Regions from separate parts of the Serratia ficaria genome, predicted to be linked through region 2. Evidence: predicted binding sites of a transcription regulator. Region 2 holds the regulator's gene; the other holds the start of a gene.
The links. The regulator LexA, encoded in region 2, represses DNA repair genes until DNA is damaged. The targets are predictions, from matches to a motif close to TNCTGTATGTACATACAGNA.
Positions count from the first base shown of each region.

Region 1: a site for LexA is predicted at 1,524-1,543, ahead of umuD (translesion error-prone DNA polymerase V autoproteolytic subunit). Genes of this name have one in related genera too.

Region 1 covers NZ_LT906479.1:3,232,501-3,241,184, reverse strand. Annotated here, with positions in the region: gene CKW09_RS15345 (cytochrome ubiquinol oxidase subunit I) at 1-991, opposite strand, end outside; gene umuD (translesion error-prone DNA polymerase V autoproteolytic subunit) at 1,692-2,045, shown strand; gene fhuE (ferric-rhodotorulic acid/ferric-coprogen receptor FhuE) at 2,825-5,038, shown strand; gene umuC (translesion error-prone DNA polymerase V subunit UmuC) at 5,258-6,586, shown strand; gene CKW09_RS24580 (TonB-dependent receptor) at 6,626-6,778, shown strand; gene CKW09_RS15325 (methyltransferase domain-containing protein) at 7,146-7,895, shown strand; gene CKW09_RS15320 (class I SAM-dependent methyltransferase) at 7,911-8,684, shown strand, end outside.
Region 2 covers NZ_LT906479.1:4,731,590-4,740,273, reverse strand. Annotated here, with positions in the region: gene ubiC (chorismate lyase) at 1-320, shown strand, start outside; gene ubiA (4-hydroxybenzoate octaprenyltransferase) at 338-1,210, shown strand; gene plsB (glycerol-3-phosphate 1-O-acyltransferase PlsB) at 1,271-3,736, opposite strand; gene CKW09_RS22150 (diacylglycerol kinase) at 3,886-4,254, shown strand; gene lexA (transcriptional repressor LexA) at 4,355-4,963, shown strand; gene dinF (MATE family efflux transporter DinF) at 5,117-6,463, shown strand; gene CKW09_RS22135 (CsbD family protein) at 6,781-6,990, shown strand; gene zur (zinc uptake transcriptional repressor Zur) at 7,094-7,606, opposite strand; gene dusA (tRNA dihydrouridine(20/20a) synthase DusA) at 7,882-8,684, shown strand, end outside.

The DNA.
Region 1 (8,684 bases), 1.5 Mb from region 2:
CGGCCATCACGCGGAACGACCAGAAGATGATGCTGGAGTTGGGGCGGTCTTCTTTCGGGAAGCTTTTCAGCGCCGGCACCTGCTTGTCGAGGCTGTGCGTCAGTATGATGCTGCCCAGATAGGGAACTTCCAGCTTGTAGCGGGTGACCTCGTCGTCCATGTCCGGCATGCCGAACAGCACCAGCGGCGTTGCCTCGCCGGGTTTGTTTTCCCAGTGCCCTTCGATGGCGGCGATTTTGGCCGGCTGATGCTCCAGCGTATTCAAACCATGGGCATCGCCGAGCACCGCCTGGACAGGCGAGACGATCAGCGCCATCCACAGCGCCATGGAGAGCATCTTGCGGATCGCCGGCGTATCGTTGCCCTTCAGCAGGTGCCAGGCCGCGGAGGCGCCGACGAAGAAGGCGCTCGACAGGAAGGCCGCGGTGGTCATGTGCATCAAGCGGTACGGGAAGGACGGGTTGAAGACGATTTTCAGCCAGTCCACCGGCACGACGATGCCGTTCTCGATGGCGAAGCCCTGCGGGGTATGCATCCAGCTGTTGGAGGACAGGATCCAGAAGGTCGATATCAAGGTGCCCAGCGCCACCATGCAGGTGGCGAAGAAGTGCAGCCCGCGCCCGACCCGGTGCCAGCCAAACAGCATCACGCCCAGGAAGCCGGCCTCGAGGAAGAAGGCGGTGAGGACCTCATAGGTCAGCAGCGGCCCGGTGATGCTGCCGGCAAACTGCGAGAATCCGCTCCAGTTGGTGCCGAACTGATAGGCCATCACCAGCCCCGACACCACCCCCATGCCGAAGTTAACGGCAAATATTTTTGACCAGAAATGATAAAGCTCACGGTAGGTGTCATCGTGAGTTTTAAGCCACAGCCCCTCCAGCACCGCCAGAAAACTGGCGAGACCGATAGTAATTGCAGGAAAAATAATGTGAAAGGACACCGTAAAGGCAAATTGTATCCTCGCCAGCTCGAAAGCATCTAATCCGAACATTGTTAACACCCCTCAGTATTACCAAATTGCCAATCCGATGTTCCAGATGGTCATGAGCGAAACAGGGTCCATGGAACAATCTCACAGGTAATCAACACAAAACTGCAGCCCATGGAGCTAAAAAGCGGGTGACCTGACGTTATATTCCCCTTCATTTTTCATTGTGGCGGTCTTGAACATAGGAATAATGTTCACACTGACATACTAAGGTTAGCTCAGTTTCGCGGCGGGATAGTTTTCATCTGCAGGCGTTAATGTGCTGAAAATTAAACGAGATTGATAATTATTATTATCTTGGCGCTGGGGGAATATTGATTGCTCTGTTGCTGAGGCTGCGACTGTTGGCGAAACAAAAGCGGGAAAATACATTTTTATTAATAATCCGGCGACAGCGTCAGGGGTAAAAGAATCGGCGGCAGGCCGCCGCTCGAAGGCCCATGGTTGTCCAGGGGGGGGTAACTAAATCATCGTGCATTTCAATGCGTTCTGACTGGTGCCCGGCAAGCGGCTTGATCCTCGTCACAACATGAATTACTGTATATAAATACAGTATTGGATAAGTTGAAACTCCCTATGGGGGACAAGGGGCATTTTTGCGACACCGACTATGCGGACCAGGGGGGGATATGCCGGCAAACGCCCCCGGGAGCCATGACTGCGGTTGCCGTCGCCGTTTTCTGTTGAGACAAAGGGGGTAACTATGGGCGGTTTTCCTTCCCCGGCGCAGGACTACGTCGAAAGCCGGTTGGATATCGGCAAACTGCTGGTGCGGCATCCCAACGCCACCTACTTTGTGCGCGCCAGCGGCGATTCGATGATCGACGGCAATATTCAGGATGGCGATCTGCTGATCGTCGACAGCGCGCTGACGCCGGAGCATGGCAATATCGTTATCGCCGCCGTAGACGGCGAGTTCACCGTCAAGAGGCTGCAGCGCCACCCGGATTTGCGGCTGTTGCCGATGGATCCGGCCTACGCGCCGATGGTTTTCGGCGACGAAACGCAGCTGGAAATCTTCGGCGTGGTGACGTTTATCGTCTACGCCGCGACATAGCGCCGGCCTCCCGGCTTTCATTTTAATCATGAAATTAACCGGGAGGTTTTCGCGCGCCTGGCGGTGAGTGCGGTTAATACCCTAAAGCGCCAAGATAAACGTTCTCGGCTAAAGGTTACTGGCTAGGATATATCAATGGAATATCTTGGAATAATCCTGTTTACAAATAACTTTTTGAAAATAAAAACGAAAGAGATAATAGTGAGCTCCACGCAAAGGACAGCAAATTGGAATGAAAATGGATTTTTCAGGGATAATTATCGCATTGCTCTTGTTCGCTTTTTCCATATTTTCACTGGTAAGACACGCTAAACTCCAATCAAAACGCACCCTGCCGAAACCCCGCAAGCGGGTGAAACGTATCCTAAACAAGCCAGATAAACGCTCATGGTGCCTTGTCGTCTTCAATGATGAGTCCAAAAGAACGCCGGACCTTAACATGCTCGATCGTCAGGGAAGTTAAGGTTAAGCGGCCGGGCCAGCCTTCAAAGGCGATGCGATCGGCCTGTGCCTCCGTTTCTCCTCCCCCGCACCGTCTGCCGCGCAGGGCACCGCCCTGAGGCCGGTAATACTCTTTTACACTAACGATTAAAATGCTTATAGTTCTCATTCGTATTAATGATCGCTTCGGCGGGCATTAACGCGTCAGCAGGGAAGGTTATCAACGTCGGAGTGATGCCTGGGGCGGTAACTCATTATTGGGACAGGGAAAACCGGCTGAGTGCGCCGTATCTTCATTCAGCCAATCAAACATAATAAAAATGCCTGAGGGTAAAGTCATGTTTCTGGCTCCATGCCATAGCAAAGGGGATCGCGCCGGCGGTTCGGCATCCCGTAAAATCCATGTTTCATCACTCACCGGCGTTGCCGCATTCGTCGCGGTGGCGCTGCAGGCGCCTTATGCTTGCGCCGCAGAGGCCGGGGCAAAAGAAGATACCCTGCTGGTCGAAGCCTCGGCCGAGAGCGCCGGCGAGACGGGGGAAAACGACTACAGCGTGCCGATAACCCGGGCGGGCACCAAAATGGCCCTGACCGCGCGCGACATACCGCAGTCCGTCAGCATTATCAGCAAACAGCGCATGCAGGATCAGCAGTTGCAGACGCTGGGGGATGCGCTGAAAAACACCACCGGCGTCACCGAAAAGGTGGCGGACCTTGACCGCAGTACCTTTTATTCGCGCGGTTTCTTGATCGACAACTATATGGTTGACGGTATTCCCACCCAGTTTGAAGAGCGCTGGAATTTGGGCGATTCGTCGGCCGATACCGCGATCTACGAACGCATTGAAGTGGTGCGCGGCGCGACCGGCCTGATGACCGGCGCCGGCAATCCTTCCGCTGCGGTGAACATGGTGCGCAAGCATGCCGACAGCCGCGAGTTTGTCGGCAACGTTTCCGCCAGCTATGGCAGTTGGAATAAGCAGCGCTATGTGGCGGACCTTTCCGCACCGCTGAGCGAGTCCGGCAGGGTGCGCGGCCGCGTGGTCGCCGGGTATCAGGGCAACGACAGCTATGTCGATCGCTACAGCGCCGACAAGACATTTTTCTATGGGGTGGTGGATGCCGATCTGACCGACTCCACGACGCTCTCCGTCGGTTACGACTATCAGAAAACCAACGCCAACAGCCCCACCTGGGGAGGGATGCCGCGGTGGTACAGCGACGGCAGCAAAACGCATTACGATCGTGAATTCAACACTGCGCCCGACTGGGCCTACAACGATAAGCAATCGCGAAAGCTGTTCGCCACGTTGAAGCAACGTTTTGATAATGGCTGGCAGTTCACGCTGAACGGCGCCGATACGGAAACCCGTCTCGACAGCAAAATGCTGTATATCGACGGCTACTTCGATAAAAACACCGGCATCGGCGTCAGCCCTTACGCGAATTATCCGGTGGTCGGCGGCACGGGCTACAACACCGGAACGCGCAAGGTGCACGCCGTCGATGCGTTCGCCAGCGGGCCGTACGCGCTGTTCGGGCGCCAGCACCAGCTGATGGCCGGCGTCAGCTACAGCAGGCAGAACAATCGCTATCTCAACGCCTTCGCCAATCTCTCGCCGTCAGACGTGGGCAACTTCAATCACTGGGGCGGGGATTTTCCCGAGACCGACTGGAATGCGTTGAGCCTGGCGCAGGAGGATACCATTCACCAGAAGTCGGCTTATACCGCGACCCGCATTTCGCTGGCGGATCCGCTGCATCTGATCGTCGGCGCGCGTTATACCCAGTGGAGCACCAGCACCCTGAGCCAAAATATGGAGAAGAACAATGTCACGCCTTACGCCGGGCTGGTGTACGACATCGACGATACCTGGTCAGCCTACGCCAGCTACACTTCGGTGTTCAAACCGCAAACTTACCGCGACAGCGGCGGCAATTACCTGTCGCCGATTACCGGGAAGAACTATGAGGCGGGGCTAAAAGCCGACTGGCTGAACAGTCGGTTGACCGGCTCAGTGGCGATATTCCGCATCGAGCAGGACAACGTGGCGCAAAGCACCGGCGCGGTGATCCCCGGCACCCTGGAAACGGCTTACTACGGTGCGCAAGGCTCGGTCAGCAAAGGCATCGAGTTCGAAGTGAACGGCGCAGTGACCGATAACCTGCAAATGACCTTCGGCGCCACCCGCTATGTGGCGGAAGACAGCGAAGGAAACGCGGTCAACCCGGCGTTGCCGCGCACGACGGTCAAGCTGTTCACGGCCTATAACCCGCCGACGCTGAGAGCGTTGACGCTGGGCGGCGGCATCAACTGGCAGACCCACGTGTGGCAGGACGTCAGCGGCCCGGAAGGGAACGGCACCCTGCGGGCCGAGCAGGGCAGCTATGCGCTGGTCAACCTGTTTGGGCGTTATCAGGTCACCCCGCAGCTGTCGGTGCAGGCGAACCTGAACAACCTGTTCGATAAAACTTACGACACCTCGGTTGACCGCTATGTGGTCTACGGCGCGCCGCGCAATTTCGCCGTCACCGCCAACTACCGTTTCTAAGCTAGTGCCTATGGCCCCGCGAGGGGCCATTCCTCCCCCCTCTGGCCCAACTAAATTTCAAACGGCATCAGGTTGATAGCCCGTTTATCCTTTCTTCCGCTTGATCATTACTGCAAAAATCAAAATACTGTATATATGTACATATTTTTTTTATGGTGTGTGACAACATGCGAAAGAGAAGCGATGCGCGCCCGTTCACCGGCCTGGGCGGCAGATAAGATGTTCGCCCTGGTGGATGTGAACAGCTTTTACGCCTCCTGCGAGACGGTGTTCCGGCCGGACCTGAAGGGGCGGCCGGTGATTGTGCTCTCGAACAACGACGGCTGCGTGATCGCCCGCAGCGCCGAGGCCAGGGCGCTTGGCGTGCCGATGGGCGCGCCTTATTTCAAGATCAAGGACGAGATGCGTCGCCGCAACGTGGCGGTATTCTCTTCCAACTACGCGCTGTATGCCGACATGTCTCGCCGGGTGATGGATACCCTGGAAGAGATGGCGCCGGCGGTGGAGATTTATTCGCTGGACGAAGCCTTTCTGCGGCTGGACGGGTTGGGCCGCGGCGTGGCGCTGGAGCGGTTTGGCCAACAGGTGCGCGACAGGATCCAGCGGGAGCTGCATTTGACGGTCGGCGTGGGCATTGCGCCGAGCAAGACGCTGGCCAAGCTGGCCAATTACGCCGCCAAGAGATGGCGTAAAACCGGCGGGGTGGTGGATTTGTCGGACCCGGCTCGCCAGCGCAGGCTGCTGGCGCTGATCCCGGTGGAAGAGGTGTGGGGCGTCGGCCGCCGGTTGACCCGGCAGCTGCAGGCGATGGGCATTCACAGCGCGCTGCAGCTGGCGGACTGCGATACCCGCCTGGCGCGCAAAACCTTCGGCGTGGTGCTGGAGCGCACGGTGCGCGAGCTGCGCGGCGGATCCTGCCTGCAGCTGGAGGATCAGGCGGCGGCCAGGGAGCAGATCATTTGTTCGCGTTCGTTCGGCCAGCGCCTGACGCACTACCCGCATATGCGCGAAGCGATCTGCAGCTACGCGGAACGCGCGGCGGAAAAGCTGCGCCAGGACGAGCGCTATTGCCGCAACGTGTCGGTGTTTATCAAAACCAGCCCGCACTCGGCGGGCGAGGGGTACTACAGCAATGTGGGCACCGCCCGGCTGCGCACCCCGAGCAACGACAGCCGCGACATCATCGCCATGGCGGTGCGCGCGCTGGATAGCATTTGGCAGGAAGGGCGCCGTTACCTGAAGGGCGGCGTGATGCTGGGGGATTTCAGCGCCGGCGCCATGGCGCAGATCGACCTGTTCGACGACTGCCCGCCGCGGCGCAACAGCGGCCAACTGATGGCGACGCTGGACAAGCTGAACCGGGAAGGGCGCGGTCGCGTCTGGTTCGCCGGCCAGGGCATCGTCAAGCCCTGGCAGATGAAGCGTGAAATGCTGTCGCCGGCCTACACCACCCGGCTGGCGGACATTCCGCGGGCGCGGCTGGAGGGGGGAAGCCCCTCGGGGGACCTCAGAGCACCGGCGCCGCTAGCCGGAGCCGATCGCCAGTAGCGCGCATGGGCCGTTATTCACGCATTCGCCGGAATGTGCTTGCTGTTTGGGCACTATAAGGTCACCCCACAGCTGTCGGTGCAGGCTAACCTGAACAACCCGTTCGATAAAACTTACGACACCTCGGTTGACCGCTATGTGGTCTACGGCGCGCCGCGCAATTTCGCCGTCACCGCCAACTACCGCTTCTAAGCTAGTGCATATGGTCCCTTTGGTCCGGCTTTGGGCTTGCCGATGAGCGCACCTTATGTTCAAGGTCAAGGACGAGATGCGGCACCGCAACGTGGCGATGTCCTTGGCAAAAGACATCATGAAATTGGTTATATAAAGATATGCATATATAATTTTTATTTTTATGATTGGAGGTTGGTAAATATTACAGTCAATTAATATAATAAAAATGAATATATTAATAATGACGGTGCGCGTGGAGCTGCTTCATTGTATTTGAAAGTAAAGCAAAAAAAATAAATCAGGCGTGGTCATTGATTAAGAACTCTTAAAATGATAAATAATATTTACATTGCTAACAATTTATTATCATTCTTGATGGGGCGTCATGACGAGTATGGACAGTGTAACCGAGTCGTCTTTGGACCATGTGGGTGATGGGATCGATTCTTTAAATGCAGCATGGAGTTTTGGCGGTAACACCCCAAAGAATTTTGACTCTCATGTCTCGAAATCGGTACCTAAATATCATGATGGGCACGAGCTTATTCTTTCGCTTAGTGATTTCTTTATCAATAAAAACTCCGTTGTTTATGAGCTTGGAAGCTCAACGGGGGCCTTAACCCGCAAACTGGCCAAACGCCATCCCCTGGGTGCCAAATTCGTTGGTATTGATATTGAAGAAGCCATGACACAACAGGCCACTATTCAGCTTGCCGAACATGCGGAAAATAAAAATGTGAGCTTTCTTACGGATGATATTCTGAACTTTCCGTATGAAAAAAGCGATTTTATCGTTGCGTATTACACTGTGCAGTTTATTCCTCCGTGTGTTCGCCAACAATTGCTCGATCGTATTTACCAAAGCCTCAACTGGGGTGGTGCCTTCGTGCTATTTGAAAAGGTACGCGGTCCCGATGCCCGTTTTCAGGACATCATCAGTAGTCTGTATGTTGATTACAAAGTTGAGCAAGGGTATGCCGCGCATGAGATCTTGGCCAAGTCGCGTTCCCTAAAGGGAGTTCTCGAACCGTTTTCCGCGGCAGGTAACCAAGATATGCTTAATCGCGCCGGATTTTTGGATGTGATGACCATTTTTAAACATATCTGTTTCGAAGGATTCTTCTGTATTAAGTGATGGGATAAATTGGAAATGGATATCAGATCCGTACGGCATTATCTGAGTTTATTGCAAATGCGACAAGATTATCAGGCAACGCACGTTGCGTGTGAAATCTGTAGCTCAACGGCCTGTTTGACTTTATTGACGTACGTCCGCGGGCCACATGAAAACACCGTCGCGTTGCCAATAGTCGGCTGTAGTCAATGTGGACATATTTACCAAGCATATCGTTTTGACGCTCAGTTTTATCAAGACTATTACGATAAATTTTATCGTTTGAATTTATTCGGCGATGATGTGCCAGATAAAATGTTTTTCCTGGATCAAATCAAACGGGGTGATTACCTCTACAAGAACCTAAGTCAATGGTTACCCGAACGGGGACGACTGGTCGATGTGGGCTGTGCTGCTGGTGGATTAATGATCCCGTTCGCCAAACGAGGTTGGCATGTAAAGGGAAACGATCCGGATAGCGCTTATGCCCAGTATGGAAAAGCGCTAGGGTTGAATATTGATACGGTCAGCGCTGAAGAAATGACCGCAGATGAACAAGCGGATCTGATTATAATTAACGGTTCACTAGAACATGTCTATGACGTCAATCAGGTGATGGAAAAATGCCAAGCCATGGCGAAAACGCAAGGATTGCTGTTGATCGAAGGTCGTGCGTTGGGCTATGGCATGCAGCAGGGTTATCTGACCCACAATCATCGGCGTTTTTTGACTCCGCACAGTATTGAGCTGTTGATGCTCAAACATGGTTGGACGCCGATCTTAACCACGGAAACACCGCTATGCGGGCCG
Region 2 (8,684 bases):
CGGAGCATCTGCCCGCAAGCCCGCGTTACTGGCTGCGCGAAATCGTGCTGCTGGGCGATAACCGGCCCTGGCTGCTGGGGCGCACGGTGATCCCGCAGGAAACCCTGACCGGCCCCGACCTGGCGCTGGTGGACCTGGGCACGCTGCCGCTGGGGCGTTATCTGTTCAGCAGCGGCGAACTGACCCGCGATTACATTCACATCGGCCGGCAGGATGCGCTGTGGGCGCGGCGTTCTCGTCTGCGGCTGGCGGGCAAACCGCTGCTGCTGACCGAGCTGTTTTTACCGGCTTCACCGCTGTATGCGGCGGATCCCGCTTAAAGAGGAGAGGAAAGACCTTGGAGGGAAGCGTGACTCAAAGCAAATGGCGGGCTTACAGCCATCTGATGCGCATCGATAAGCCGATCGGCAGCCTGCTGCTGCTGTGGCCGACGCTGTGGGCGCTGTGGCTGGCCGGGCAGGGCGTGCCGCCGCTGTCGATCCTGCTGGTGTTCGTGCTCGGCGTGTTCCTGATGCGCGCCGCCGGCTGCGTGGTGAACGACTACGCCGACCGCGCGGTCGACGGCCACGTGAAGCGCACCGCCGGGCGGCCGATGCCGAGCGGCCGGGTGAGCGAGAAAGAGGCCAAGGTGCTGTTCGTGGTGCTGGTGCTGATCTCGTTTGGTCTGGTGCTGACGCTGAATGCCATGGCCATCTGGCTGTCGCTGGCGGCGCTGGCGCTGGCGTGGGTTTATCCGTTTATGAAGCGGGTGACCAACCTGCCGCAGTTCGTGCTGGGCGCCGCCTTCGGCTGGGGCATTCCCATGGCCTACGCCGCGGTCAGCGAAGCGCTGCCGCTGAGCTGCTGGCTGCTGCTGCTGGCCAACATTTGCTGGACGGTGGCTTACGACACGCTGTATGCGATGGTGGACCGCGATGACGACCTGAAAATCGGCGTCAAATCCACCGCCATCCTGTTTGGCCGCTACGACAAGCTGATCGTCGGGTTGCTGCAGTTCGCCACCCTGCTGCTGCTGCTGTGGGTCGGGTATCTGGCGCAGCTGGGCGGGGCGTTTTACTGGTCGCTGCTGCTGGCGGGCGCGCTGTTCATCCATCAGCAAAAGCAGGTCGCCACCCGCGAGCGCGAAGCCTGCTTCAGGGCGTTTCTGCACAATAACTACGTCGGGCTGGTGGTGTTTATCGGCATCGCGCTGAGTTATTTGCCGGCTTAAGCGCCGCGAGCAATAAAAAAGGCACCCGAGGGTGCCTTTTGCATTTCCGGTTCGCGCGGATCAGCCTTCTTTCTCTTCCTCTGCGGTCGCCTCTGGCAGCGCATTGGTTTCCGCCGGCATGCTGACGCTCTCGATGGTCAGCTTGATCTCCGGGGTGATCAGATCGCTCAGCATGCTGTACACCTCGAGGGTGTGCTCGCGGATGGCATCGCCGATGTCGTTGATGTAGCCCTCTTCACGCAGCGTCGCCACCAGGGTGGAGAACACCGCCTTGTCGAAGAACTCCGGCGCGTTGATGCCGTGCAGCACCGACAGGCGCTGCGCCATGATGCGGCTCTCTTTCTCCAGCGCGCCGCGGTTGATGCTCGGGTTGGTGCTGAGGATCGACATGGTGATGGCGTAGCGTTGCAGGGTTTCGCGCACGCCGGCGGCCAGCAGCTGCAGCGGACGGATGCGCGCCGGGTTCAGCACCAGATCCTCGCCTTTGCCGCAGATCAGCTGTTGGCGGATCATTTCGCCGATCAGCGGCTGCAGCACCTGTTCCAGCTGTTCCTTGTCGTTATGCAGGAACAGCTCGGCTTTCAGCATCGGGTAAATCAGACCGATCTGCCGCAGCAGCTCGGCGCGCGACACCTTGCGGTGGTGCATCACGATGGTGGCGATCAGGGAAGGCAGCACCAGCAGGTGATGGATATTGTTGCGGTAATAGGTCATCAGCACCGCCTGCTCGCGCGGCAGGATGATGATATCGCCGATGTTGTCCTTCTCCACCTCGAACTTGTTCATGTTCAACGCGTGATCCAGCAGCTCATCCGGCGTCTGGGTCGGCACCGTGACGTCGTGCGCGTAAGGCACGTTGCGCATCAGTTGCAGGTAGCACTCGAGCTGTTCGAGCAGCTGCTCGCGGGTCAGCGAACGCTGGCGCGAGGCCAGCAGCGCGGTGGAGCACAGATTCATGGCGTTGGCCGCGGCGGCGTTGTTGATGCGCACCATGATTTTGGCCGCCAGATCGTTGACCGTCGGCGTCAGCCAGCTTGGGCGCTGGGCTTCGATCGGGTCGATCGATTCGCGCCACTGCGGCACGTGCTGGTTCAGATAGGCGGTCAGCGGCAGCGGATCGCCGAAGTTGACGTAGCCCTGGCCCAGGTTGCGCAGCTTGCGCAGGCCGCGCAGCATCTGCAGCAGGCTCTCTTTTTCCTTGGTGGCGCCGCGCAGCTCTTTGGCGTAGGTGCCCACTTCCATCACGTGCTCGTAGCCGATGTAGATAGGCACCAGGGTGATGGGACGGGTGCCGCCGCGCAGCATCGCCTGGATGGTCATCGACAGGGTGCCGGTCTTCGGTTCCAGCAGGCGCCCGGTGCGCGAGCGGCCGCCTTCGACGAAGTATTCCACCGAGTAGCCGCGGGTGAACAGTTCGCCGAGGTACTCGCGGAATACCGTGGAGTACAGCTTGTTGCCCTTGAAGGTGCGGCGAATGAAGAACGCGCCCAGGCGGCGGAAGATCGGCCCGGCCGGCCAGAAGTTGAGGTTGATGCCGGCCGCGATGTGCGGCGGCACCAGGCCCTGGTGATACAGCACGTAGGACAGCAGCAGGTAGTCCATGTGGCTGCGGTGGCAGGGCACGTAGACGATTTCGTGGCCGTCCTGCGCCAGCTGGCGCACGCGTTCGGCGTTGGTGACGTTGATGCCCTGATACAGCCGGTTCCAGGTCCAGCTCAGCACGCGGTCGGAGAGGCGCACGGTCTCGTAGGAGAAGTCGGCGGCGATCTCTTCCATCAGCGCGATGGCGTTCTGCTGGGCTTTTTCGTGGGAAATCTTCTTGCTGCGCGCCTCGTCCTCGACCGCTTTTTCGATCGCCTTGGACGCCAGCAGCTTGTTGAACAGATCCTGACGCGCCGGCAGGCTTGGGCCGACCGCGGCCAGGCGCTGGCGCGAGAAGTGCATGCGCGCCACGCGCGCCAGCTTCTGCGCGATGATTTTATCCGTGCCGTGTTCGGAGGCCATGCGGCGCAGCGAGACGGTATTGGAGAAGCGCACGAAGCTGTCGCGGCCGAGCCACAGCACGGCGAAGAATTTCTGCACGCCGTTCAGCAGGCGCAGATGCGGCGTGCCTTGCCCTTCGCGGCCCGGCGAGCGGCCAAACATCACCGAGACCGGCAGCATCTGGATGTCGAGATCCGGATTGTTGCGGTGCAGGTCCAGGTAGTCGTGGAACAGCTTTACCGACTCTTCCTTCGGCGTGTAGTAGCGGAACACGCGCGGGCCGTCGTGAATGAACACGTGGCTCGGCAGCACCGTGCCGTCAATTTCCAGCGGGTTGAGGGGGTCGGGCAGATCCTGCGCCAGGCACTGAGTGCGCAGCGTCAGCAAATCCGCCTTGGAATTATAAGGCAAAACATACAAAATCGGCCGTGAGGGATCCAACCCTAATTCCGTGACCGGATCTGAAGGGATAACCTTACTTCTTACCAACAATTTGAGTGGTAAATTCAATAATTTATAATAAATTTTACGCCAACCTGACATAACAACGTGAAGCCTCTTGTTAGCAATGCGCCGCAAGCATACCAGAAACCGGGTAGCAGATCTGTGGTGTTGGAAAACCGAGAGCCGATAACGCTGGCTGATCTAGACTCTTTTTATTATGACTTACCTCTGAGAAAGGCACCGAAAACATGGCGAACCAAGCAACCGGCCTGACCCGTATTATTAAAGCCGCCGGCTACTCTTATAAAGGACTTTCCGCCGCCTGGCAGCACGAGGCGGCGTTCCGCCAGGAGCTGGTGGCGACCCTGCTGGCCATCATACTGGCGATCTGGCTGGATGTGGGTGCGATAGCGCGCATTTTGTTGATCGGATCGGTGGCGCTGGTGATGATCGTCGAGATCCTGAACAGCGCGATCGAGGCGGTGGTCGACCGCATCGGCAGCGAGCATCATGAGCTCTCCGGCCGGGCGAAGGACATGGGGTCGGCGGCGGTGTCGCTGGCGATCCTGCTGGCGCTGTTCGTCTGGGGCTCGGTGCTGTGGCAACACTTCCTTTGAGCGGGGCGCTAATCCCTGATTTTTATTCATTCTTCGGTTCCCAATCCGCGCTTACCTGTATATACTCACAGCAAGACTGTATAAACAAACAGGGGGCGGAATGAAAGCACTAACTACCAGACAGCAAGAGGTCTATGATCTGATTCGCGATCATATTTCGCAGACGGGCATGCCGCCGACGCGTGCCGAGATCGCTATGCGTCTGGGGTTCCGCTCGCCAAATGCCGCCGAAGAACACCTGAAGGCGCTGGCGCGCAAAGGGGTGATCGAGATCGTCTCCGGCGCGTCACGCGGCATCCGCCTGCTGATGGAAGATGAAGAAGGCCTGCCGCTGATCGGCCGGGTGGCCGCCGGCGAGCCGCTGCTGGCGCAACAGCATATCGAAGGCCACTACAAGGTGGATCCTTCGCTGTTCAAACCGAACGCGGATTTCCTGCTGCGGGTCAACGGCATGTCGATGCGCGACATCGGCATTCTGGACGGCGATCTGCTGGCGGTGCACAAGACTCAGGACGTGCGCAACGGCCAGGTGGTGGTGGCGCGCATTGAGGACGAAGTCACGGTCAAACGCCTGAAAAAACACGGCAACGTGGTTGAACTGCTGCCGGAAAACAGCGAATTCCAACCGATCGTGGTCGATCTGCGTCAGCAGAATTTCACCATCGAAGGCCTGGCGGTCGGCGTGATCCGCAACGGCGACTGGATTTAACCGCCGCGCCCGAACGGTCGTCCCCCGATTTAAATCGCCCCTGCTTTGGGGCGATGTCATTTCTGATTCAATATCGTGCCCAATCGCTTTCAATGCGCAGCCGACACGCCTGCAGCTTGGTAAGATGAAGGGTATCCACGGGAACATTTCACCATGCGCCTGATCTCCGCCTTTTCCGCCTTCACCAGCGACACCGATAAAGCCCTGTGGCGTCTCGCCCTGCCGATGATTTTTTCCAATATTACCGTGCCGCTGCTCGGGCTGGTGGATACCGCGGTGATCGGCCATCTCGATAGCCCGACCTATCTCGGCGGCGTGGCGATCGGCGCCATGGCCACCAGCTTCCTGTTTATGCTGTTGCTGTTCCTGCGCATGAGCACCACCGGCTTGGCCGCACAGGCGCTGGGGGCGCAGAACCCGCAGGCGCTGGCGCGCGCCTTTATGCAGCCGCTGCTGTTGGCGGTGCTGGCCGGGCTGGCCATTGTGCTGTTGCGCCAGCCGCTGATTGATGCGGCGCTGGGGATCGTCGGCGGCGACGCCGAGGTACTGCGGCAGGCGCGGCTGTTTCTTGAGATCCGTTGGCTGAGCGCCCCGGCGGCGCTGGCCAATATGGTGATCCTCGGCTGGCTGCTCGGCGTGCAGTACGTGCGCGCGCCGGTGATCCTGTTGATCGTCGGCAACCTGCTGAACATCGTGCTGGATATCTGGCTGGTGATGGGGCTGGGCTGGAACGTGCAGGGGGCGGCGACGGCGACCGCCATCGCCGAATACGCCACGCTGCTGCTCGGGCTATGGCTGTCGTGGCGCGTGATGCGGCTGCGCGGCATTTCACCGCCGATGCTGCAGCAGGCCTGGCGCGGTAACCTGCGGCGCCTGCTGGCGCTAAACCGCGACATTATGCTGCGCTCGCTGTTGCTGCAGCTGTGCTTCGCCTCTCTGACCATTTTTGGCGCGCGCCTTGGCAGCGAAGTGGTGGCGGTGAATGCGGTGCTGATGAACCTGCTCACCTTTACCGCCTATGCGCTGGACGGTTTCGCTTACGCGGTGGAGGCGCATTCGGGCCACGCCTACGGCGCCCGCGACGACCGCCAGCTGAGGAGGATATGGCGCGCCGCCTGCCGTCAGGCCTGCCTGGTGGCCCTGGCCTTTGGCGCGGCTTACGCCGTTGCCGGCCAGCAGATCGTGGCGGCGCTGACCTCGCTGCCGGAGCTGCGCGCGTTGGCCAATCACTATCTGCCGTGGCAGGTGGCGCTGCCGTTGGTCGGCGTATGGTGCTACCTGCTGGACGGCATGTTTATCGGCGCCACCCGCGGCGCGGAAATGCGCAACAGCATGGCGGTGGCGGCGGCAGGTTATGGGCTCACCTTGTTCAGCGTGCCGCTGCTGGGCAACCATGGGCTGTGGCTGGCACTGGCGGTCTTTCTCTCGCTGCGCGGCCTCTCTCTGGGTTGGATCTGGCATCGCCACCGGGTGCGCGGCAGCTGGTTTTCAGCGACATAGTCGATGCTGAATGACGCAAAATCATTAATTTTATTTATGTTTTAATTCATATTTAGTTACATGTTTTCGTTGCCGAACTTAACCCGTTAGCAGGCTGTTTTTCGGCGTTTTCTACTGTTATACGAAGTTTGAATGGATTTAAATTCTGCTTACTTTTTATTTGTCGCTATCTGATTCTATACTTAATCATGTGGCTGGCGACGTGAGCAGGGGAGCGGCGCCCCTTTGGTTAGCGCATATAAACCATAAAAATTACTGAGTAATGCGCCCGGCCAGCAGGATCTGAAACTGATTCACCACAGGTTAACGGAGAGACTATGAACAAAGATCAAGCCGACGGTAACTGGAAGCAGTTTAAAGGGAAAGTGAAGGAACAATGGGGCAAGCTGACCGATGACGATCTGGCGGTTATCGAAGGGAAACGCGAACAGCTTGTCGGCAAAATCCAGGAGCGCTATGGCTACCAGAAAGAGGCGGCCGAGAAAGAAGTGAAGTCCTGGGAAGATCACAACAAGTATCGCTGGTAGCGCGACGGGCCGCTGCGGATTGCGGCCGGAAGCTGCCATTGATGGCCTGGCGTTTCCCCCCTTGGCGCCATGGCCGCAGGTACAGGGAGGTACCTGATCCCGCCTATTTCTTCTTGATGGCGATGCTGTGATCGTGTTCGCCGCAATCATGCTTGCTGTCGCAGGCCTCAACCTCAACGCAGCCGGCGCACAGGCCGTGGGCTTCCACCACGCTGTGGCGCAGCGCGAACCCTGACTCTTGCGCCAATTTTTGCAGCGTATCTTCTACGCCTTCGGTGGTGCGTTCGGTCACCTGCCCGCAGCGATCGCAAATAAACAGCGCGGAGGTATGCATCGGCTGTTCAAAATGGTGGCACAACACATAGCTGTTGGCGGATTCCACCCGGTGGATAAACCCTTGCTCGAGCAGGAAATCCAGCGCGCGGTAGACCGTTGGCGGCTTGGCCTGCGGTTCGACGACGCGCAGCAGGTCGAGCAGGTCGTAAGCGCTGATGGCACCGGGCTGCTGCGCCATCAGGCGCAACACTTCCAGCCGTTGCGGCGTCAATCGCACATTGCGTTGCTGGCAGAGCTGTTCAGCCTGCGCCAGCAGCTTTTCCTGGGTGGTTGAGTTCATCGCAAATATCCCGGTACGTAAAAAAGCGATTTTAACATGATTACGGCGAATCGCCGAGAGTTGGCCCCTTTTCCCCTGACTACGGCGCACCAGAAGGCAAATATCGCGGCGTGAACGGTCATAAATGAGAGGCATATCACAACTTTTTTCCGCCTGTGGGCGGCGGCGGCCGGTGCGGGGGTTTTCCCAACGGCGACGATTGTCGTTATAATAGCCGTTTGCGGCACTACGCCGTTCGTTGAACCCAGACAGACTCAGGTAGCCAGTAACCCAGCATGACGAAAGACAACCACGCCCCAACCTACGCCGCCAATCGTTTTTCCATCGCGCCGATGCTCGACTGGACCGACCGTCATTGCCGTTACTTCCACCGCCTGCTGACCAAGGAAACGCTGCTGTACACCGAGATGGTGACCACCGGCGCGATTATCCACGGCAAGGGCGACTACCTGGCTTACAGCGAAGAAGAGCATCCGGTGGCGCTGCAGCTGGGCGGCAGCGATCCGGCGGCGCTGGCGCACTGCGCCAAATTGGCTGAACAGCGCGGCTATGACGAGATCAACCTCAACGTCGGCTGCCCGTCCGACCGGGTGCAGAACGGCATGTTCGGCGCCTGCCTGATGGGCCAGGCGACGCTGGTCGCCGACTGCATCAAGGCGATGCGCGATGCGGTGTCGATCCCGGTCACGGTCAAGACGCGCATCGGCATCGACGAGCAGGACAGCTATGAGTTCCTGTGCGATTTCATTGCCACCGTCGCCGGCCGCGGCGAATGCGACATGTTCACCATCCATGCGCGCAAGGCCTGGCTCTCCGGCCTCAGCCCGAAAGAGAACCGCGAAGTGCCGCCGCTGGACTACCCGCGGGTGTACCGGCTGAAGCGCGACTTCCCGGCGCTGACCATCGCCATCAACGGCGGCGTGAAGACGCTGGAAGAGGCGCGGCAGCACCTGCAGCACCTGGACGGCGTGATGATGGGCCGCGAGGCTTACCAGAACCCGGGCATTTTGGCGCGGGTCGACAGCGAACTGTTCGGCGCGCGGAGCGAAGTGCAGGACAGCGTGGCGATTATCGAATC